2 regions of the Paenibacillus shunpengii genome follow, and region 2 is predicted to be linked to the other one. Evidence: riboswitches for the same ligand, from Rfam matches in the RefSeq annotation. Region 2 holds a riboswitch; the other holds the start of a gene.
What was found. A riboswitch is a leader RNA that binds a small molecule or an ion and turns the genes downstream of it on or off. The one in region 2 is predicted to bind FMN.
Positions count from the first base shown of each region.

Region 1: linked by a shared signal. The riboswitch ahead of ACFSVM_RS13190 (DMT family transporter) and the one ahead of ribD (bifunctional diaminohydroxyphosphoribosylaminopyrimidine deaminase/5-amino-6-(5-phosphoribosylamino)uracil reductase RibD) in region 2 are both predicted to bind FMN.

Region 1 covers NZ_JBHUMJ010000002.1:2,827,324-2,838,586, reverse strand. The annotation lists gene ACFSVM_RS13215 (aldo/keto reductase) at 1-73, shown strand, start outside; gene ACFSVM_RS13210 (MDR family MFS transporter) at 317-1,564, shown strand; gene ACFSVM_RS13205 (4'-phosphopantetheinyl transferase family protein) at 1,640-2,353, opposite strand; gene ACFSVM_RS13200 (amidase) at 2,359-3,852, opposite strand; gene ACFSVM_RS13195 (DUF4279 domain-containing protein) at 4,023-4,424, opposite strand; gene ACFSVM_RS13190 (DMT family transporter) at 4,444-5,403, opposite strand; FMN riboswitch at 5,548-5,705, opposite strand; gene ACFSVM_RS13185 (amino acid permease) at 5,983-7,368, shown strand; gene ACFSVM_RS13180 (WD40/YVTN/BNR-like repeat-containing protein) at 7,540-8,805, shown strand; gene ACFSVM_RS13175 (DUF2500 domain-containing protein) at 8,922-9,314, shown strand; gene ACFSVM_RS13170 (SDR family NAD(P)-dependent oxidoreductase) at 9,534-10,283, shown strand; gene ACFSVM_RS13165 (hypothetical protein) at 10,428-11,263, shown strand, end outside.
Region 2 covers NZ_JBHUMJ010000004.1:484,380-495,642, forward strand. The annotation lists gene ACFSVM_RS18650 (stage V sporulation protein AA) at 1-269, shown strand, start outside; gene ACFSVM_RS18655 (stage V sporulation protein AB) at 272-694, shown strand; gene ACFSVM_RS18660 (spore germination protein) at 735-2,294, shown strand; gene lysA (diaminopimelate decarboxylase) at 2,445-3,776, shown strand; gene ACFSVM_RS18670 (peptidylprolyl isomerase) at 3,995-4,429, shown strand; FMN riboswitch at 4,663-4,808, shown strand; gene ribD (bifunctional diaminohydroxyphosphoribosylaminopyrimidine deaminase/5-amino-6-(5-phosphoribosylamino)uracil reductase RibD) at 5,047-6,147, shown strand; gene ribE (riboflavin synthase) at 6,169-6,840, shown strand; gene ACFSVM_RS18685 (bifunctional 3,4-dihydroxy-2-butanone-4-phosphate synthase/GTP cyclohydrolase II) at 6,873-8,117, shown strand; gene ribH (6,7-dimethyl-8-ribityllumazine synthase) at 8,158-8,625, shown strand; gene ACFSVM_RS18695 (segregation and condensation protein A) at 8,708-9,514, shown strand; gene scpB (SMC-Scp complex subunit ScpB) at 9,483-10,118, shown strand; gene ACFSVM_RS18705 (DUF2953 domain-containing protein) at 10,242-10,940, shown strand; gene ytfJ (GerW family sporulation protein) at 11,044-11,263, shown strand, end outside.

The DNA.
Region 1 (11,263 bases), on a different contig from region 2:
CAAGGAAGATTATGAGATCATCCGTGAGCGGTGGAGAGAAGTTGCATCCGACGACTGGACGGGTAGAACTTAATATCGTATTTGATCAGAACCTTAGGGTGAATAAGTCATCCTAAGGTTTTTTTATGGGAAATAACTTGAATTATTATATGATTATTACAACATATGAAAAATTCATAATAGAATAGTATAGAGGTATCTATTTACTATGGATTGTCCTGCCTCTTGTACGCGTGCTTACATGTATTGACAGATAGCGAATTAGCTGAAATGATATGTATTAACTTACTTATTAGCAGATTCAGATGGAGGCAATATGAACAGTCATTTAAAACAGATTCACCCGCTCGCTTGGACCATTATCGTAGGAACGATGTTCGGAAGAATGGCCACCTCGATGAGTATTCCTTTTCTGTCGATCTATCTCATTAAATCGATGGAAGCAAGTCCAGCGGAGGCAGGTATGGTTGTCGCTGTCAGCTCGCTGATCGGCGTATTTGCCAGTTTTTATGGGGGATACATATCGGACCGAATAGGACGTAAAAAAGTTTTGATCTTCTCGATTTTTAGCTGGGCGCTTGTATTTATCGGCTTTGCCGTGGCCAATCAGATTTGGATGTTCTTTGTTATGAACGCATTGAATGGGCTGTGCCGAGCTGTTTTCGAGCCAACCTCACGAGCGATGCTGTCGGATATTACAGATCCGAAGAACAGGCTGTTAATTTTTAACTTGAGGTATGCGGCCATTAATGTCGGTGTCGTGATCGGTCCTTTACTCGGATTGCAGTTTGGAACCTCACAGAGCGGAGCCCCATTCATAGCCGCAGGGTTGGTATACATCTTATATGGACTGGTTCTTGTATTCCAGTTCGGTAGAAAAAGTGATATTGACCTTGGCCGTGCTGCCATAGCTCAGTCCGTATCTTTAAAAGAAGCTTTTATGGTGACTAGCCGTGATCGTACCTTTATGTATGTACTAATCGGGTCTATATTCTGTGTGTTAGGATATGGACATTTTAGTTCGACGCTCCCGCAATATCTTGAGCTCAGCCCGAGCTTCGAGAATGGAGCAGAGATGTTTACTTACATGCTGTCCATGAATGCCGTAGTCGTGCTGATCGTGCAGTATCCGCTGGTAAGATGGTTTAAGAATTTTCCTCCTGCGGTATCTTTAATCGTAGGTAATGCTTTTGTGGCCAGTAGTTTGCTTGTATTTGGTTTGTTTGAATCCAGATGGATGCTGCTGCTTGGTGTCGTAATATTTACAATTGGAGAAGTGCTCATGTTTACGCTTATGGATCTATTAGTAGACAGGATCGCTAAACCAGAGCTGCGTGGGACTTATTTCGGTATGATCGGATTTAACAATATGGGGAATGTACTCGCCCCGGTCATTGGAGGGTGGTTGTTAACCTCGCTATCTGTGGATCAACCGGTAATGATATTTATGCCTTTAATGCTAATGACAGCATGTGGCATTCCATTCTTGCTGCTCGCCCACTTTAAGATGCGTGATCGGAAGATGGATCAGCCAGCTGACAAACAAGCTAATGTCGCTAGTTAACATGAAGTGAGCTCATTAAGTTTAATATAAAATAACGCCAGCATGGTAATGACTCTGCTGGCGTTATTTTTATTTCTACGACTTGCTTCGGAGTATCGAATGACCTGCCAAGAGCTGATCCAAGGTCATGAAATCTATGGATTCTGGTACATGTCCTGATCGGCTGCAAACCGCGAGAGAGTAATCAGGGTCGATTGCATAACTTCTAAAGGACCAAGCTTCTTCGTTCCCCTCGTTAGAGCTAGAGAATGTGATTTCTCCCTGATGGGTTATATCAAATTCGAAAGAATCAAGGGGAATGGAAAGTCCGGCACCTTTCGCTTTTACATAGCTTTCCTTAAGCGTCCATAGGGAATAGAATATATGCTTCTGCTCTAAGTTGACCTGGTTATGCACCAGCTCCGCTTCGTTCCGAGTAAAGAATCGATCTGCTAGAGTCAGGTCCACATCATTTATTTCTTCAATATCAATACCAACAGGGTGTCGATCAAAAGCAGCTACCACCCATGCCCCTGAGTGAGAGATATTGTAATGATGCGTGGGATAATGAACAAATTCAGGTTTACCGAAGCGATTGATCTGCCTGTCCAACTGGTTAGGGGACAGATTCCAATGTTCGACAGCGTAGCTCTGAATTAGCAGCTCTCCGCATAGAGATCTTAATTGGTCCGCATACCGTCTGAACCTGCGAATCTTCTTTTGCTGTTCGCACGGCAAAGCTCCTACGATCTCATTCAAATCAATGGGCTGCTCCATTGCAGTGTGCAGTTTGACCCCAAGAATGTCCATTGGCCTTAATGTTCACCTCCGGGAGTCAAAGGAGAGATCCACAGGTCTGTATTCTCAAGCAGGTGAGCCAGCTGCAGCATCTCATGCTCTCTTCCTTTAGCAGACATAAACTGAACACCCATAGGCAGCCCAGACTTACTAAGATGAAGGGGGAGGCTCATAGCCGGTGTACCTGTCAAATTAGCAAGTTGTGTGAACGGAGTGTAAGTTAAGCTAGGTTCAAACATGTCATAGATAAGCTCTTGCTGCTTGTCCTTAGATAACTCACTTACCCTAAGCAACTGCTCAATCTTCGCTGGCCCAGGCGTCAGTTCACCAATCTGTGGAGCCGGATAAGCATTGGTCGGTGTGATATAGAAATCATATCGGTCAAAAATAGTGGCCATTTGTGCTGCAGCAACGTCCCACTCTGCAAGACTATGTACAAATTCCGCTGCGGACAATTTTCGGCCAGCCTCTAGGAGCACCCAGCCTTCAATTTCAATATCCTCTGAAGTAATGGTTCTTCCAAGTCCACGCTCCATCTTCAGTACCATAGCTGCCATCTCACCGCTGTTCATCATATAATAGTTCTCCATGAGATGAACACCGTTTACTGGACTTTGCTTTTCTTCGACAATATGTCCTTCGGATTCCAGGTATTTCACGACCTTGAGCACCGCCTCCTTGGCATCCTCACTGACAGGCGTGCCTACTGGAGAATCCATCGTATAGGCAATTCGATATTTCCGTTCAAGCGATAAATACATATCCTCCAAGTGCCTTCCCGGGTACAGCGGAACTTGAAATGCAGCTTCGTTCTGAATCACCTGCAGTACATCGAGTAGTGCCGCACTGTCCCTCACCGTTCTCGATAGGGCAAAATCAATGGATGCACCCTGCCACTGCCGCCCAACTCCGGGGCCTACAGGAGTACGTCCACGGGTAGGCTTTAATCCGAACAGTCCGCTGAACGAAGCGGGAATACGAATTGATCCTCCGCCATCACTTGCTCCAGCGATGGGTACCATGCCGGAAGCAACGGCTGATGCCGATCCTCCACTGGAGCCGCCGGGAGAGTGGTTTGAATTCCAAGGGTTTCTTGAAGGGCCATGCAGCTTAGGCTCGGTAATATTCTTAAGACCAAATTCCGGGGTATTGGTGTGTCCAATCGGAATAAAACCGGCTCTCCGAAGCTTGGCTACATAATGAGAATCGTAGAGCGGCCTGTGTTCAGCAAATAATTTGGAGCCTGATGTCAGAGGCTCTCCAGCAATGGCTTGTGAAATGTCTTTTAGCAATATGGGGACACCTGCAAAAGGCTGGGCGAGTGTGTTCACCTCATCTGCTTCTTGCAGTGCAGCTTCGTAGCGAGTACGGACCACCGCATTCAGCTCAGGATTCAACTGATCGATCTGTTCAATGGCAGCATTTACAAGCTCTACTGGAGAGATTTGTTTATCTCTTATCAACTGGGCGAGCCCTACTGCGTCATATGATGTATACGGAAAAGAAGTCATAGGCTAATTGATCATCCCTTTCTAATCGTTCTCTCTATCATAACGCATAAATCTGTCAGGTTTCCATGTGCAGTTGGAGGGCAGTTGGAGGAGAGAGTGAGAACCTGAGCTGATATATAAAAAAAATCGCTGTCCAAACGGACAGCGACTTTACAATAACTTTTTAAGATCTAAAAGACATAGAGATCAAAATCCAGCTCAGCTCCAATGTCATTCACGAATGAGATCGTATCAATATCTAAATAAATGGCGTGAGTCTGATTCTGTTCAATTTTTATAACGATAAAGAATTTATAAAATAAGTCATGTGATCTTTTTAATTCGAGCAATTCATTCTTTTTGTTCTTTAGGACAGAAATCAATTTATTCAACTGCATATTTATATCCAGAGATTCCTCGTATCCAGTACTAATCGACCATGCGGATTCTTTACGAACGATGTCGCGGTTCTTTATTTTGTCTCCCTTAGTATAGAACTCTGAGGGTGTGATCTCTAGTTGACTTGTTATATCCTCAGCAGTGAAAAGTTCGCCGATGATTGAAAACTCAGTCATAACCGAAGTAGTATCCATCCTTCTTAATCCTTTCATCTCATGTCGTGCGCGAGACCAGCTGCTGGCTGCTCTGTTGCTGCTGACGAGCAAATATAAACAATGTTGTCCAGATCAGCACAAAACCAATGAGCTGAGCAGGAGTTACCAACTGTCCAAAAGCGATCCAGTTCACGAGCACACCCATCATCGGGAAGCTAAGCTCCGCAAGGGTAGCCATCGATGCTTTGGTCGAAGATAAGCCTTTATAATATAGCAGCAGACTGAGCAGTCCAGGAAGCAATGCCTGTGCCAACAAGTTAACTCCGATGCTTGCAAGATCCGCTCCTGCCTGTGGAAGATTCATCGATGCTCCTTCCAGCCAGGTCATGATGAGGAGTAAAGGCAGTGCGAGTACATATCGCAGGGAGGTTACCGTCTTGTATTGCGCCTGGCCAAGAAGCAGGCGTCCCATCACCGTGGATCCACCCCATAAAGCTGCGGCGAGTAAGGATAAGAGGCTTCCCAACTTAATCCATTCGCTATTCGTTCCAAAAGGAATGGTGAATCCAAAGGTAAGCAAATACGTTCCTACAATAGCAATGATGAAGAAGAAGCCGAAACGTTTGGGCAGCGTCTCCTTAAGAATCAGCTTTGCGAGCAGGATGGCAAAAATCGGCTGCATTTTTTGCAGCAGCACAACCGCATTCAGATCACCACTGGACAGAGCCATCGTAAAAATAACGGTAGCCAGTGCAGAACCTCCCCAAGAGATGACAAGCAGAGCGAATACATGCTTTAAACGCAGGTTTTTCAATTCAGATCGATTGACCCATAGAATCGGTACAGCAACCAGACAAACAAGAAGATGCTCAATCAGGACGACTTGCGTCGAGGTCATGTAGTCCAGCAGATGAATACGGAACAGGGGACCGATGCCCCACAGTGCTGCCCCGAGTGCGACGAGCCAGAAGCCGGTTGAGCCGGCTGCAGGTAATGCTTTTTTGTTCGTGTGTTCCATAATCCAAACTCCTTCGTAATTGAGAATTTGAATATGGTATCTTCAGATAGTAAAAAACCCCCGTGAATACGCACATGTAGCCATGCACGATCAACAGGGGTGATCAAATAAACATGCGTCTTAATATAACAACCGCATGTAATCGATGATCTTCTCTCATCCGGACTGTAACCGTCGGCCTTGGAATTGCACCAAGTCAGTCGCGTGCGCAAGGAATGCTTGAGCAGCGAGTCGCGGGCTTCGCTCTTCATTGCAAGAACGTCACCGCCGATTGGGAATTTCACCCTACCCCGAAGATCCATTATTCATTTATTAAGATAATATAAAATCGTAAGTAGATAATTAGTTGTAACCTACTCAAACATAATAATATAGAAAGCGCTATCGTAGCAACACTTATTTTTCGCCGGTTGGTCAATTAATAATAAAAATTCAAGTTCAGGGCAATCTGTTACCGAGGCTTAAGCCATATAATTCTAATTGAATGATGAAAGTTGACAACCCGTGCTAACTTTCGCATAATAATTGTTTGTGCTTAATTGCACTAAAGCGTTGCAACATTCATCTAGGAGTGACATTATGGATTTATTTCGCAAGAAGCATTTTGACCTGAACAAGGGAACCGGCCTCAAGAAGACACTCGGGGCGCTGGATCTGATATCACTTGGGGTCGGTGCTATTATTGGTACCGGTATTTTCGTCATTACCGGACAAGCCGCTGCAGAGCATGCTGGGCCCGCACTAATGATCTCCTTCGTTATTGCCGCCATCGCCTGTATTCTGGCAGCGTTGTGTTACTCAGAACTGGCTTCCACAGTTACTGTATCGGGTAGTGCCTATGCATACAGCTATGCTGCATTCGGTGAAGTGGTCGGTTGGTTAATGGGCTGGACACTGGTACTTGAGTATGGTGTTGCTGCGGCATCGGTAGCAAGCGGATGGTCAGCCTATGTACAAGGGCTGCTGGAAGGCTTTGGCATACATCTTCCCACCGCTATATCCGGTGCTTTTAATTTGTCGCAGGGACAAATCATAGATTTGCCGGCCGTTCTCATTATTATGGCTATATGCTTATTACTCACCCAGGGAGCGAGGGAAACGGCAAGATTTAATGCAATTATGGTTTTTGTCAAAATAGCAGTCATCATCATTTTCATTCTGGTTGGTGCATTTTATGTTAAGCCTGACAATTGGACTCCTTTCATGCCGTTTGGTTTCTCTGGGGTAATGAGTGGCGCGGCTGTTGTGTTTTTTGCCTATATTGGATTTGATGCGGTGGCTACAGCGGCTGAAGAAGTCAAAAACCCGCAGCGTAATCTTCCTATAGGAATTATTGGATCACTTATTGTATGTATGATTATGTATTCACTTGTTGCCGTCGTCCTGACGGGGATGGTTCCTTTTACGAATCTTGGAGTTGCAGACCCTGTAGCCTTCGCATTACGCTTTGTAGGACAAGACTTTGTAGCAGGACTTATTTCAGTGGGAGCCATTGTGGGTATTACGACGGTGCTGCTCGTTCTATTGTTTAGTCAGACCCGGCTCTTGTTTGCGATCTCTCGGGATGGGCTGCTGCCTAAGTTCTTATCTAAAGTGGATGAGAAGAAACAGACCCCTGTTCGCAGTACATGGATGGTAGGCATTATTATCGCACTCCTGTGCGGATTCCTGCCGCTGGATCAGCTTGCCAGCTTGACCATCATTGGAACCCTGTTTGCATTTGCTGTCGTATCCCTTGGTGTTATTGGTATGCGCAAGTCCAGACCAGATCTCAAACGAGGATTTTCTGTACCGTGGGTGCCGTTTCTTCCACTGCTGAGCGCTGCATTCTGTGTGCTGCTGATGCTTCAGCTGGACGGATCAACTTGGGGTGGATTTGCCGTATGGATTCTCGTCGGTCTAGGTATTTATTTCTTCTATGGATACCGGCACAGTGAGCTTGGAGACAAACCATCTAAGAAATAATAACAAGAATAAAGTACAACCATTTTCGCCCTTCTGATAGAGATCAGGAGGGCGAAATGTATTACAGAATAAAGAGGAACAAGTAACAGTTTTGACTCTCATTCAAAATAAAGTATGCTATAATGTCTAACTTAGAGGACAGCCTTAACAGGCACAAAGAGGTGGAATAGCATGCGAGAAACGACAAAGCGGGCTCTAGTATGTATGCTTATGATCACACTTGCGCTGACAGCTTGCACATCTTCGGAACCCGAGGAGGCTCAGCCAGTAGTCGTAAAGGAAGAGCAGCTGGAAGATGGCCAGACGATAACACTTATTGAACCTAGCAATTATGAAGTCGCTGAAGTAAACAAATATCAAATTCAGACACGATTAACAGATTTTCAACTAATCCATGGTTATGGCGGTCTGGCTTGGGGAGTGACGAGAAGCGAGCTTCGTTTATATTATACCCGTGACAATGGGGAGACCTGGACGAATATTTCTCCTTCATCTAATGTGAAGTTCGCGACGAATCCAGTTTACGGAGAGGATATTTTTTTCCTGGATGGCATGAATGGGTGGATTGTTCGTTCCGGAACAGATGGAACTGACAATGTGGTACTGCGAACAAATGATGGTGGAGAGAGCTGGATGATTTCTTCGCTCGAGGAAACTCAGAAGGTAACAGCACTTCACTTTGCTTCAGCTAAGGAAGGCTTCTTAATGACAAGTGACAATGCTGGTACGGGTAAAGAGGAGAAGAAAATATTCTCGACGCTTGACGGGGGAATGAATTGGTCTGAAGTGATGACAAGCTCCCCGCTTCAGCAAACGAATCATGCCATACCGCTGCGCGGATATGCTGAGGGTATGCAGTTCATCGACGGAGAGCGCGGTGTTGTATCCGTGCTGGAGCTTGGGGCTCCTAAGATTTATTTAACCCAGAATGCGGGGGAAGCCTGGTCTATTAACGAGCCGTATTTCAACAGATCCTCATCATTGTATGAGTCCTGTTCTTCTTATTCTCTTGGCGAGATTGAGAGCTTAAGTACGGACCATCAGCAACTGTATCTTCCTTTAGGCTGTGCGGAAGGCAGCGGAGTTCAGTACAGCGGTCTGTTTACGACAGATGGAGGCTCCATATGGAAGCATGTCCAGTTTAATCTGCCTTCACAGAGTGGGGTGAACAAGGATTTGTATCCGACTTTTGTCAGTGAGTCTGAAGGCTGGGCATTGCAAGGCACTTATGTCTATCATACGAGGAATCAAGGCGAGGATTGGGACAGACTGCCTGTGAGTGAAGTTCTCTCAGAGAAGCTTGTAGATTATCCTGAGGTTGTCAAGCTGCAGTTCGTAAGCCCTAAAGTAGGGTGGGTGCTGCTTGAGAATGCTAGTGAGAAAAAATCAATATTAATGCAAACAATGGATGGCGGGACCAGCTGGAGTGTCCTTTAAGATTAATCCCATGAAGTATTTCTTACCCGAACTGACAAGTTGACCGTACTACGGCATATACATAAACAAGTAGTCGGTTATTTTCAGACAAGAATTAGAGGACGGGAGGAGACGGCATGGGATTTGAATCTTTCTGGATGTTTGATTTTTTCGGAACGGTATTCCCGGCGGTATTTGTCGTGATTCTCGGTATTATCGCATTGACCCTGGGAAAAGAGCTCCTTGCTTGGGGACGGAACAACAAGCAGCCGGTATTGACTGTCTCTTCAAGAATTACAGGAAGAAGGATTCAGGTATCACAGCAGAGTCAAAGCGAAGGGCAGAATACGCGGACACTCTATTTTATTACATTCGAAGTGGACAGTGGAGATCGGATTGAGTTCAAGGTTGGCGGAGATGAGTATGGTTTATGCTCTGAAGGCGATGAAGGCCAGCTTACTTTTCAGGGGACTAGATATCTCGGGTTCAAGCGCTATAACAGAGTATATACCGAACGTGTTCGAGGTTAGTATGTGAAGGATCAGCCGTCCCAATGGGGCGGCTTTTTGTTTTCCAGCTGAATTGTACCGTTTCAATTGAGATATACTGGATTAATTATTCTTTATTAGGGGATTGTTTATATTTCGTTAAGAAATTGATTCGGATATATGTTAATACTTAAATTGTGTAATATATTGTTATCAGAGAACTATAGCTGGTTCTAATCTCTAGTCGTAAGGAGAGGTATCATGAAATTCAAAGATGATGTCGTCATCGTTACAGGCGCAGCGCAAGGTATTGGTAAAGTTGTAGCTGAAGCATACGCTGAGCAGGGAGCGAAGGTGGTCCTTGCCGATCAAAATGAAGAAAAAGGGGCCGCGGCAGCCGCAGCCATTCGTCAAAAAGGTGAAACTGCCATATTTGTTGCCTGCGATGTTAGGTCTGAAGAAGCAATTGTACATTTAATGAATACAGCCATGCGGGAATATGGGAAGATCGATATCCTGATTAACAACGCAGGTTATGGCATCTGGAAGTCTCCGCTTGAATTGTCCCTGAATGAATGGGATGATGTCATGAACACCAATGTTCGCAGCTGTTTTTTAACGACAAGAGAAGCGGCTAAATATATGGGGAATAATAAACAGGGCGGTGCTGTAATCAATATGGCCTCCACGAGAGCGACGATGTCCGAGCCGAACTCTGAAGCCTATGCTGCTTCCAAAGGAGCTATTGTTGCACTGACTCATGCGATGGCTGTTTCACTGGCAGATAAACGGATTCGGGTCAATAGTATTAGTCCGGGATGGATTGAAAAAGGAGACTACAGTAAACTTAGAGAAATAGATCATGTCCAGCATCCGTCGCAAAGAGTTGGCAAGCCGGAGGATATTGCAAGAGCTTGTTTATTTTTAACGGCACCTGACAATGATTTTGTAACTGGCGAGAACCTGGTCATTGATGGCGGTATGACAAGAAAAATGATATATGAGCCCTAATCCTGGGACTGGAATCGAATAATCAGGCTAAAGACCGAATATAGAAGAATGAGCCCAAGTTGAGCACCTGGGCTCATTCTTTTACTTTTGTCCACTGCTATAATAGCGTTGGTTCAAAAAAGAGAGGAGAATTGGAGGGAGGATATGATACGCAATCAATCCCGCGGTTTATTATGGGTTGTCTTATTCATAAGTGTTATATTTATGACTGCTTTTGAATCGACAAATTCATCTACGCGGGCAACATGGTTATGGCAGGCAGAGACCATTGCAGATGGCGGCCAAGATGTACTGGAATATGCCGACAATCAAAATATTGATCATATTTACTTAAGAATTGATATGAATCAGCCAGAGGAAATGTACCAGACCTTTGTACGAAATGCTCAGGAGCGGGGAATCAAGGTTGATGCACTCGCAGGCCATCCTTACTGGGCGACAGAAGGTGGAAGAGAACGGCTGCTTCAATTTGCTAACTGGGTTGTTGATTACAATGCTGAATCTGAGGAATCGGAACAGTTTGCAGGAATTCATCTTGATATTGAACCCTATGTCCTGAATGATTGGAGCGAAGACAGCGAGCCTGTCATTCAATCCTATTTAACCAATCTTGAACTCTTTTTAGACATTGCGAATCAGGATGCTTCCCTAATCAGTGCCATTGATCTGCCTTTTTGGTATGACCAATATGAAGTGCCTGAGACCGATACGCCGCTAATTCAATGGTTCATGAGCAGGTTTGATCAAATAACTTTAATGGCTTACCGTGATAAAGCGATGGGTGACGACAGCATTTCTCATGTGATTGAGCAAGAGATGGAATGGTCGGAAGCTTATGACGCGAAGATGGTTGTCGCTGTAAACACAAAACCGATGCCAGGTGAAGAGTACACCTCATTTGCAGGCAAATCAGCGGAAGAAATGGAAGCTGTACTTAACGAGGTGTCATTATCACTGCAGGAATACCGCAATTTTGCCGG
Region 2 (11,263 bases):
TAAACATGAAGGAAGTGCATATACGAATTGTAGAGATGCTGACGGGATATCGGGATGAGAATCCTTACTTGTTCCAGACAGCATACTCGATTGGTATCGGTTTTGGCATGGCTGTATTTTTTAATCATTTGTTTAAGAAAAAATGGAATGATGAGCCTACTCCGCTCGAGGTAGAGATGTACCTCTACCAGCAAAATGTGGATCAATATGCAGTGAATGAAGAGTACGAACGAATCAAAAAAGAGCATGCTCATTCGGGACAGAAATAATGATGACGGTACTGGACGGCTGCATACTCATCGTTCTGGGCATAGCATCAGGCATTGCTGTGGGGAGCGGAGTCATTGCGCTCTTCATCGTTCTGGACATGATCCCGCGCTTAGCCCAGCTTACACGCTCATATGACAAGGCATATGCCTATGAAGGAGCAATGATCGCCGGTTCATTCGTTGGAACAGTCGCTGACTTATGGAATTTGAAGGTTTACGGTCTTCCGATTATTTCGATATTCGTAGGCCTGCTGTGCGGTATATTTATCGGCTTGCTCGCAGCAGCTTTAACTGAGGTATTGAACGTCCTGCCCATACTAGCCAAGAGACTGGGTATGAAATCTTATTTATTTGGATTATTAATGGCCATGGTGTTCGGCAAGGTTGCCGGTTCATTATTTGATTGGTTTGTGTACACCAGATAACAACTGCATGCATACAACAGAAGGAGGAGACATCAAACATATGTCAGATGAATCGCAGCAAATGACCGAGGAAGAGAAGCAGCTCCAGGAAAAAAAGGAACAAGAAATGTCAGATTCCATTGAGGAGTCGATTAAGTACTGGCAGAATGAGGATGTCATCGATCCTGATTTTGACGTACTGCGAAAGACGCTCAAGTATGTGATGGGGTTTGGAGAAACTTTTGATGTCAATTTCCGCGAGATGACCTTCGGTGGACGTCATACCGGGCTTCTGTTCATCACAGGACTTACCAAAGATACGATTTTGACTGAAATTTTAAAAAGACTGTCCTACGTACCTGAGGATGAGTTGTCTTCCGACGCCTTGGAAAAATACTTTGAATTCTACATCCCCCATATTCAAGTATCCAAAGTAACAAAGCTGAGCGAAGCCTTTATCCAGGCAATGAGCGGTATGAGCGTCTTTTTTGTGGAAGGCGAAACAACAGCGCTGATCATTGATACCCGTAGCTATCCTTCGCGCGGTCCTGAAGAACCGTCGTTAGAACGCGTTGTCAGGGGAGCTAGAGACGGATTTACAGAAACGATGCTGACCAATGTGTCCCTAGTCCGCAGACGTCTTCATGATCCTGGATTCAAGCTGGAGCTGTTCCGTGTAGGGGAAAGAACCAAAACCGATGTGTGTCTTGCTTATATCGACGATATTGTGGACAAGGTCCAGGTTGAGACGATCCGCAAAAAAATCGAGAGCATTGATATTGATGGTATTCCGCTTGCCGATAAGCAGCTGGAGGAAATCATCATTAATCGAGGCTGGCATCCGTATCCGCTGGTTCGTTATTCCGAGCGTCCCGATTCGGTTGCTTCCCACTTGCTTGAGGGCAGGGTTGTCCTGTTCGTGGATACTTCTCCTAGTGTTATGATTATGCCCACGACCTTTTTTGATCTGTGTCAGCATGCTGAGGAGAACAGACAGACCCCGTTCATGGGCTCCTATCTGCGAATTATAAGAATCATCGGGATATTAGCCTCGTTGTTTCTGCTTCCTCTATGGATGCTGTTCGTTATTGATCCAGGATTGAAACCGGAGGGCCTGGACTTTATTGGTCCTCAGGAAAATGTAAAGCTTCCGATCATTCTGCAATTTCTTATTGTGGAGTTCGGGATCGATTTGATGCGGATGGCCGCAGTTCATACTCCCACACCGCTTGCCTCAGCAATGGGGCTTATTGCAGCGATCTTAATTGGGGATGTAGCGGTGAAGACCGGCTTGTTCGTTAACGAAGTCCTGCTGTACATGGCGGTAGCGGCGGTCGGAATGTTCGCAACCCCAAGCTATGAGCTGGGATTAGCAAATCGTATGGTCAGACTGATTCTTCTAGTACTTGTGGCTATCTTTAAAGTGCCTGGGCTGGTGGTTGGAACCACTGCGATCATTATTGGACTCGCGCTGCATCGATCGTATAATTCGTCCTATCTGTGGCCACTTATACCTTTTAATGCAAAGGGTATGTTGGCAACGTTTGTTCGTTCCCCAGTGCTTACAGGCAAGAAGAGACCTTCATTTAACAAGCCTAGGGATAATACCAGGATGCCTTAATGCTGTTCAGCTATCCGGCTTGTGACAATGAATATAATACAAATGATCTGCCGAATAATCCATTTCTAACAAAAACAAGAGTCTGCTATACTGATGTAAAAGTTCGATGGAATCTTTTTTCATTCCAGGAAAAGTGGAGGACTAGCGAATATGTATTTACACGGTACTAGCAAAATTAATGAAGCAGGACATCTCGAAATTGGTGGATGCGATACAGTTCAGCTCAAAGAAGAATATGGGACTCCACTATATATCGTTGATGAAACACTTGTCCGCAAGCGGGCTAGAGAATATATGGACGCATTCAGAGCTTCAGGCCTGAAATTTCAGGTAGCATATGCTAGCAAGGCGTTCAGCGTTACGGCCATGTGCACCCTTGCAGAGCAGGAAGGCCTGTCTCTGGACGTCGTCTCGGATGGAGAGCTCTACACAGCACTGCAGGCTGGCTTCCCGACAGAACGTATTCACTTTCATGGGAACAACAAAACACCGAATGAAATCGAAATGGCGCTGGATGCCCGAATTGGCTGCTTCGTCGTGGACAATCTGATCGAGCTGCAGATGCTCCAAGCCATGGCTGGTGAGAAGAATCAAGAGGTCAATATTTTGCTGCGGGTAACGCCGGGCGTTGAAGCTCATACGCATGAGTATATTTCCACTGGTCAAACCGACTCAAAATTTGGCTTTGATATCGGAAACGGAGCAGCCTTTGAAGCAATTGAACTGGCTGTGAAGCAGCCGAATCTGAAGCTCCTTGGGCTTCACTCCCACATTGGCTCCCAGATCTTCGAAGTGGAAGGCTTCCAGATGGCAGTAGAGCGAGTTGCTGCTTTTGCCAAAGAAGTGAAGAGTAAACTGAATGTGGTATTCCCGGTTGTGAATCTGGGCGGTGGTTTTGGTATCCGTTATTTCGAAGGAGATACACCACTTCAGGTATCCCAGTATGTCAAGGCGATCACAGATGGAGTGAAGCTTCATTTTGCAGGAATTGCAGAAGAGCTTCCGGAAATATGGGTTGAGCCTGGCCGCAGCATGGTAGGGGAAGCCGGTACAACGTTGTATACGGTGGGTGCAATAAAGAACATCCCTGGTGTGCGCAAGTATGTATCCGTGGATGGAGGTATGACAGATAACCCGCGTCCAGCGCTTTACGATTCCAAGTACGAAGCGATGCTGGCTAACCGTGCTAATGAAGCAACAGAAGAGACCGTCTCTATTGCGGGTAAGGCCTGCGAGAGCGGAGATATGCTGATATGGGATTTGGACCTTCCTCAGGTGGCTACAGGTGATCTCCTGGCTGTATCCTGCACAGGTGCATATAACTACTCCATGGCCAGCAATTACAACCGGATACGTCGCCCAGCCGTTGTCTTCGTGCAGAACGGTGAAAGTGATCTCGTTGTCCGCCGTGAAAGTCATGAAGATATCGTGCGTAACGATATTATCCCGGCAAGAATGAGCAAACAGACCATTAACAGCTAATATGTATATATCCACTCCCGGCAAGCTGTAATTTAGATCAACAGCAAGCACGGGAGTGTTTTTTAGTTCGAGTTGATCCGGTTCCTGTACAGCAGACCTCGAATCATTGCAAATTGAGATCAAAGTAGATACAATCAGATAGTGATGCATGAAATAAGGACAAGGCTTATGTATGGATCATGGCCTGCCTTAGAAAATAGTTGAAGGAAGTGACGCACATGAAAAAAGGTATTATCGAACTTGAAAATGGCGGAACCGTAGAAATCCAATTCCTGCCGGAAGAAGCACCAAATACAGTAGCAAACTTTGAAAAACTGGCTAACAGCGGTTTTTACAACGGCCTTAGCTTTCACCGTGTAATCCCTGGCTTCGTAGCTCAAGGCGGATGCCCGGTTGGCAACGGTACAGGCGGTCCTGGATACTCCATCGACTGTGAAACTGCAACAAACACAACGAAGCATGAAAAAGGTGTTCTCTCCATGGCACATGCCGGCAAAAACACAGGCGGAAGCCAATTCTTTATCGTGTATGAGCCGCAGCCGCATTTGGATGGAGTTCATACTGTATTTGGTAAAGTAATCAAAGGTATGGAATACATTGATGGCGTGAAGCAAGGCGACAAAATGAAGAGCGTATCTGTATTTGACGCTTAAGCTGAAGCCTCTCTAACGACATAGCAAGAGCAGATTAACACATCCCGCATTCTATATGCGGGATGTTTTTTTATGCCAAGTATCTCGACGAGAAGTTATGTAACTGCATTCCACACAGGGAGAGCAAGTTTTTTAATCAAGTAAGCGTATTCTTATTATTGGGTGAGAGCTCAGCTGTTGATTTTTCAGTATAGGAGTGCTACTATTTTTCTATTACTAATGTTTCATAAGCTGTAATCCTTCGGGGCAGGGTGAAATTCCCTACCGGCGGTGATGACTTGTCTTCAAGTCTTAGTCCGTGACCCGTTAGCTGGAAGCTAGCGGTGGATCTGGTGCAACTCCAGAACCGACAGTATAGTCTGGATGAGAGAAGGAGAATAGGTACATAACAGACAACTCTATTGGTTGGCGTACCCAGCGGGACTTTTGCCTGTGCGTCCGTGATGATGCTCATGGTTTATTTGCCTTACCTTTGTTAGGTTTAAATTAAGGTAACGGTAGTGTTCTGCTGTATTTTCTATTGAACTCTCAAGCCCCTAGTCTGGCAGTTTAGCCGGATAGGGGCTTTTTTTGGTGAAATGTTTCTTAAATGTCTTTGCTGAAAAGAGGTAAGCATAATGGAAATGATGAATGATGAATTCTACATGTCGCTTGCTCTGGATATGGCGGAAAGAGCGCAGGGACAGACCGGCATTAATCCCGTTGTAGGCTGTGTCGTCGTGAAGGATGGACGAATGGTTGGTCTTGGAGCCCATTTGAAAAGGGGCACAGGCCATGCCGAGGTTCATGCCTTGAACATGGCAGGCAGTGAGGCGGAGGGAAGCACCGTCTATGTAACCCTGGAGCCCTGCAGCCACTATGGAAAGACACCGCCATGCAGCGAGAGGCTGATCAGCGAGAAGGTCAAAAGGGTGGTTGTCGCTTGCGAGGATCCTAACCCGCAGGTGGCAGGCAAGGGATTTGATATGCTTCGCAGGCACGGTATTGAAGTCAAAGTCGGTGTGCTTAGAGATCGGGCCAGACGGCTCAATGAGAAATTTATCAAGTATATTACAACGGGCCTGCCCTTTGTAACGCTCAAGACGGCTTCAACGTTAGACGGAAAGATCGCAACCAAGAGCGGAGACAGCAAATGGATTTCTAACGAGCAAGCGAGAGAACATATTCATATGCTCAGACATCGTCACCAAGGTATTATGGTCGGGGTAGAAACCGTCATCGCTGACAATCCCGAGTTAACGACCCGGTTATCTATAGATGGGATTAGTCCTATTCGAATCGTCGTCGATTCGAAGCTGAGAATCCCTATAGATACGAAGCTGGTTCGGGATGGAAATGCCAAAACCTTGATCCTGACGACAGATGAAGCAGAAGCTGAACGTGAGCAGGTTCTGGAAAGTTATGGTGTACAAGTGATCCGCTGCGGTCCGGGACCGAGGGTTGATCTACTAACAGCAATGAGCTTGTTAGGAGAAATGGAGATCGGTTCTATATTGCTTGAAGGCGGCGGAACTTTGAACGGCGCAATGCTGGAGGCCAAGCTGATCGATCGCTTGCTCATGTTTATTGCACCGAAAATCGTCGGAGGATATGAGACACCAGGAAGCTTCCGATTTGAAGGCGTGGACCGAATGAATGATGCGATTCAATTAAATAAACTCGAAGTCGAGACCATTGGAGATAATATTTGTGTGACAGGTTTACCTGTGTGGCCGTAAGGCTGATAAGGAGTGAATGCCATGTTTACTGGGCTGATTGAAGAAGTTGGACGAATTCGCAGTGTTGGCCGTAAAGGGGAAGCCATGGTCCTTGGAATTAGTGCGAAGCGAATAATGGATGATCTGAAGATCGGAGACAGCGTAGCTGTCAACGGGGTATGCTTAACCGCTACCTCGATAGAAACCGGAGGCTTCCTGGCAGATGTGATGCCCGAAACGTTCCGACATACGACCCTTCGTCATTTGGGAAGCGGCAGTCCTGTTAATCTTGAACGGGCCATGTCAGCCAAAGGCCGTTTTGGAGGACATATTGTACAAGGCCATGTGGATGGAACAGGGAAGATTACAGCGATAACCCGAGATCAGAATGCGGTCGTGTTCGAAATCACGCCGGTTAACAGTGACGTATTCCGGTTTATTATTCCGAAAGGCTCCATCACGATTGAAGGCATCAGCCTGACTGTTGTCGACACGACAGCCTCCTCTTTTACCGTATCCATTATACCGCATACATTAGGGGAGACCGTGCTCGCTCATCGTAACACAGGGGATATCGTCAATCTTGAGTGTGACATTCTCGGCAAGTATGTGAATCATCTGCTGCATTATGGACAAGGAGCAAGCCCAGCGGACGGAACGGGTGAGAAGTCGAAATTAAGCTTTGAATTTCTAAGCTCCCACGGTTTTAACTGATATAAATGAAGCAGTAACAAGGAGGGTACGACATGGATGAGGAATCCATTTTTCATACAGTAGAAGCAGCGCTTCAGGATCTGCAGCAAGGTAAAGTGGTCATTGTCGTTGATGATGAAGACCGCGAGAATGAGGGTGATTTTGTAGCTCTGGCGGATAAAGCCACTCCGGAAGTCATTAATTTTATGATTACCGAGGGAAGAGGACTCGTCTGTGTGCCGATTACGCAGGAACGCGCAGAAGAGCTTGACCTTAAACCTATGGTTCAGCAAAATACGGATTTTCATGGTACAGCCTTCACGGTATCCGTTGATCATAAGCTTACGACGACAGGGATATCCGCACATGAACGTTCCATTACAGTCAAAGCGCTGATTGATTCCGAAGCAACCGGATTGGATTTCAGAAAGCCTGGTCATATGTTTCCACTAATCGCCAAGAAAGGCGGAGTGCTCAGGCGAGCAGGGCATACAGAGGCTGCTGTGGATCTTGCCAGAATGAGCGGTTCCTATCCTGCAGGAGTGATCTGTGAGATCATTAAGGAAGACGGATCTATGGCCAGACTGCCTGATCTGAAGGAAATTGCGAAGCAGCACGATCTGAAGCTTATCAGCATCAAGGACATGATTGCCTATCGTAACGCCAAGGAGAAGCTGGTTACTCGCGAGGTTTCGGTGAGAATGCCGACTGATTTTGGCGAGTTTCAGGCGATAGCCTATACAAATGAAGTGGATAACAAAGAGCATGTAGCTCTTGTCAAAGGCACACTTAATACGGATGAGCCGGTCCTCGTGCGTGTACATTCCGAGTGTTTAACCGGAGATGTGTTCCATTCTCATCGTTGTGACTGCGGACCGCAGTTTGAAGCCGCCCTGCGTCAGATTCATGAGAATGGCAGCGGCGTGCTGCTCTATATGCGTCAGGAGGGCCGGGGGATCGGGCTCATTAATAAGCTTAAGGCCTACAAGCTGCAGGAGCAGGGACTTGATACGGTGGATGCGAATCTGAAGCTGGGCTTCCCGGCTGATCTTCGCGATTACGGCATCGGCGCGCAAATTCTCAAAGACTTGGGAATCCGCAAGATTAACCTGCTGACGAACAATCCGCGAAAGATCAAAGGGTTAGAGGGATATGGTCTCGAAGTTGTTTCTAGAGTACCGATTCAAATTGCAGAAAATAAAGATAATTCTTCCTACCTGCATACCAAGCAGTCCAAGCTGGGGCATATGCTGAAATTTGATGATATTGAGCAGAACGAGCAGGAAATCAAATCTTAAGTTAAATACTACTCATTATAAGAAGGGCAGATGAATAATAATGGCTAACTATTTTGAAGGTAATTTAGTCTCTGAGGGATTAAGATATGGCGTTGTGGTTGGACGTTTCAATGAATTTTTAACGAGCAAGCTGCTGTCAGCATCCCTGGATGCGTTCAAACGTCATGGTGTGCAGGATGATGAGGTTGATGTGGCTTGGGTTCCTGGAGCCTTTGAGATTCCTTTGATTGCTCAAAAAATGGCCGAGAGCGGCAAATATGATGCAGTGATTACACTCGCCACTGTCATCCGCGGCTCTACAACGCATTATGATTATGTTTGTAATGAAATGGCCAAGGGGGTCGCTGCAATTAACCTGAAGACAGGCGTGCCGACCATATTTGGACTGGTTTCTACAGAAAATATTGAACAGGCGATTGAACGCTCTGGAACGAAAGCAGGAAATAAAGGCTGGGACGCTGCCGTTGCAGCAATTGAGATGGCAAACTTGACGAAACAGCTAAAATAGTGCTTAGTTAATATAAAGCCCTGTACTCAGGCTTCTCTTAGCCGGGGCAGGGCTTTACGTATTTTGTAACATTAGCGGGAGGATGCGCCCATTGACGGTTGTGACTTATAAGCTTGAATCGTTTGAAGGCCCGCTGGACCTTCTATTACATTTGATTGACAAACATGAGATTGACATCCAGGATATACCGATCAGCCGAATAACGGACCAATATATGGATTATATTCACTCCATGCAGGAGCTGGAGCTTGATATTACAAGCGAGTTTTTGGTGATGGCAGCTACTCTTCTTGCGATCAAGAGTAAAATATTGCTGCCCAAGCCTCCTGTGTTTCTTGAATTTGAAGACGATCATTTCATGGAGGAAGAGGATGAAGACCCTCGTGCCGAATTGGTTCAGAAGCTTATTGAATACCGAAAATTCAAGAGCATCGCGCGTCATCTGCATGAACGGGAATCGGTTCGCAGTCTTATTTTCTCTAAAGAGCCGGAGGATCTAACGCCTTATGTTCATCATGAACCGTCGAATCCGGTTGAAGGGCTGCATACAGCGGATTTGATTACAGCCTTTCAGAAGGCACTCAGCCGGGCTGCAAGAAATACGACGGTGGCTAGGATTCATCGTGATGAAATATCGGTAAAGGATCGGATCCGGGATGTAGCGGGGACGCTTGGACGTAAAGGGTATGGCAGTAAAATGCTGTTCTCCAAGCTGCTGAATGAGGACATGTATCGCCAAGAGATTGTTGTTACTTTTTTGGCTATTCTGGAATTAATGAAAATGAAACAAATTGTATGTTACCAGGAACGATTGTTTGAAGATATCGTGATGGAGTGGAGAGGAGAAGAAGAAAGCGATGGACTTTCCGGCATTGAAGTCGATTATTGAGGGCTTGTTATTCTTATCGGGTGAAGAAGGACTAGGTGTCAAGCAGCTCTCCGAAATTGTCGATCAGCGTCCAGAAGTCGTAACTGATGCGCTTGAGGAACTGAAAAGGGAATATACCAAGCAGGGAAGAGGACTGCAGATATTAAAAATTGCAGGAAACTACCAAATGGGAACCTTGCCTGAGCATGCTGTTTATTTTGAGAAGCTTGCTTATTCCCCTTCCAGATCCTCACTCTCTCAAGCCGCACTTGAAACGTTATCCATTATTGCTTACCGGCAGCCGATAACGAGAGTGGAGATTGAAGAGATCCGCGGAGTTAAGGCAGAACGGGCGCTTCATACTTTAACAAGCAAGGATCTGATTGAAGAGGTTGGACGAGCAGATGCCATCGGCCGCCCTATATTATATGGGACAACAAAGGCCTTCCTTGATTATTTTGGTCTTGGCACAATTAAAGATTTGCCTGAGCCGTCTGTATTCGAAGATGCTGACCCGCTCGAAGAAGAGACGCAGCTCTTGTTCAGCAAGCTGGGTCAGAATATGTTTGAAGAAGAGTCTTCGGGTGAAGCTCTGGTTGACAATGAGATTAATAAAGCGGAGTAATCGTAGAATCGATGTCCTTTAGAGGGCATCGATTTTTTTATGCCCAAAAGTTTCGCATGGTTTCCATAATTAAGAACATACTAAAGGGGAGTTTTAATTTTACATATACCAGGGGGAAGACTCGTGTGGATCTGGATTGGCGCAGGCATACTGTTTGTTATCATTCTACTTATTGTGCTCGTACTTGTATCAAGAATACATATCCATCTGGTTGTGAAGTCTGCAAATAATAAGCAGGAAGTTCATGTTCAGCTCAAAATGCTGTACGGAATTCTCCGAATCACCAAGGAAGTCCCCGAACAGAAGATTCAAGAGCTCAAAGCCAAGCTGCTTAAGAAGCTTGAGGTTGCTATGTCAGATCAGCTGAATGGAGAAGATAGGCAAAAAGATTCGGTAATGCCTGATGAGAAGCATGGGAAGAAAGGGATATTGCATCAGTCCTATGCTTTGGTCAAGAGTGCATATGCACTGAAAATATGGGATACAGCTCCTTTTGCTTCGATTCGGATTTTGGATCTCAGATGGAATTCTCGTATAGGGACAGAGGATGTTGTATTTACTTCTATAGCCACAGGCATTTTGTGGGGAATTAAGAACTCGATTCTTGGCTGGTTGTCCCATAAGGTGAGGCTTCTGGAGATGCCACAGCTTGATGTCACACCGAATTGGACTGAACAGTGGGATCTAAAGACGGATTTTGAAATAAGAGCCTGTATTCGCTTTGTCAAAGCGATGCGGCTCAGCAATATGCTTACCAAGCGATTAGCTGAAGCCCATGGAGGCATTATGGCCTGGCGCAGAGATTTGGAGGAGGATGCTTAGTCATAGAAATTAATTTTTTTCCAGTCCGCTTTTTGCACATACTGATCCTGTACCTTGGGAAACCTATCAATGTCAAACCATTGTTAGAAGGAGGCAATTTATTATGTCGGATCATCCAATTCAAGGATTAATGAAAACGGCCATGGAAAACATCAAAGCGATGGTCGATGTCAACACCATAGTAGGTGATGCAGTGGAAACGCCGGATGGCACAGTAATACTGCCAATCAGCCGTGTTGGATTTGGCTTTGCAGCAGGGGGAAGTGATTTTCATCTCGATACTGAAGCGGAGTCTAAGAGCAGCAATAGCAGTGGGAATTCCG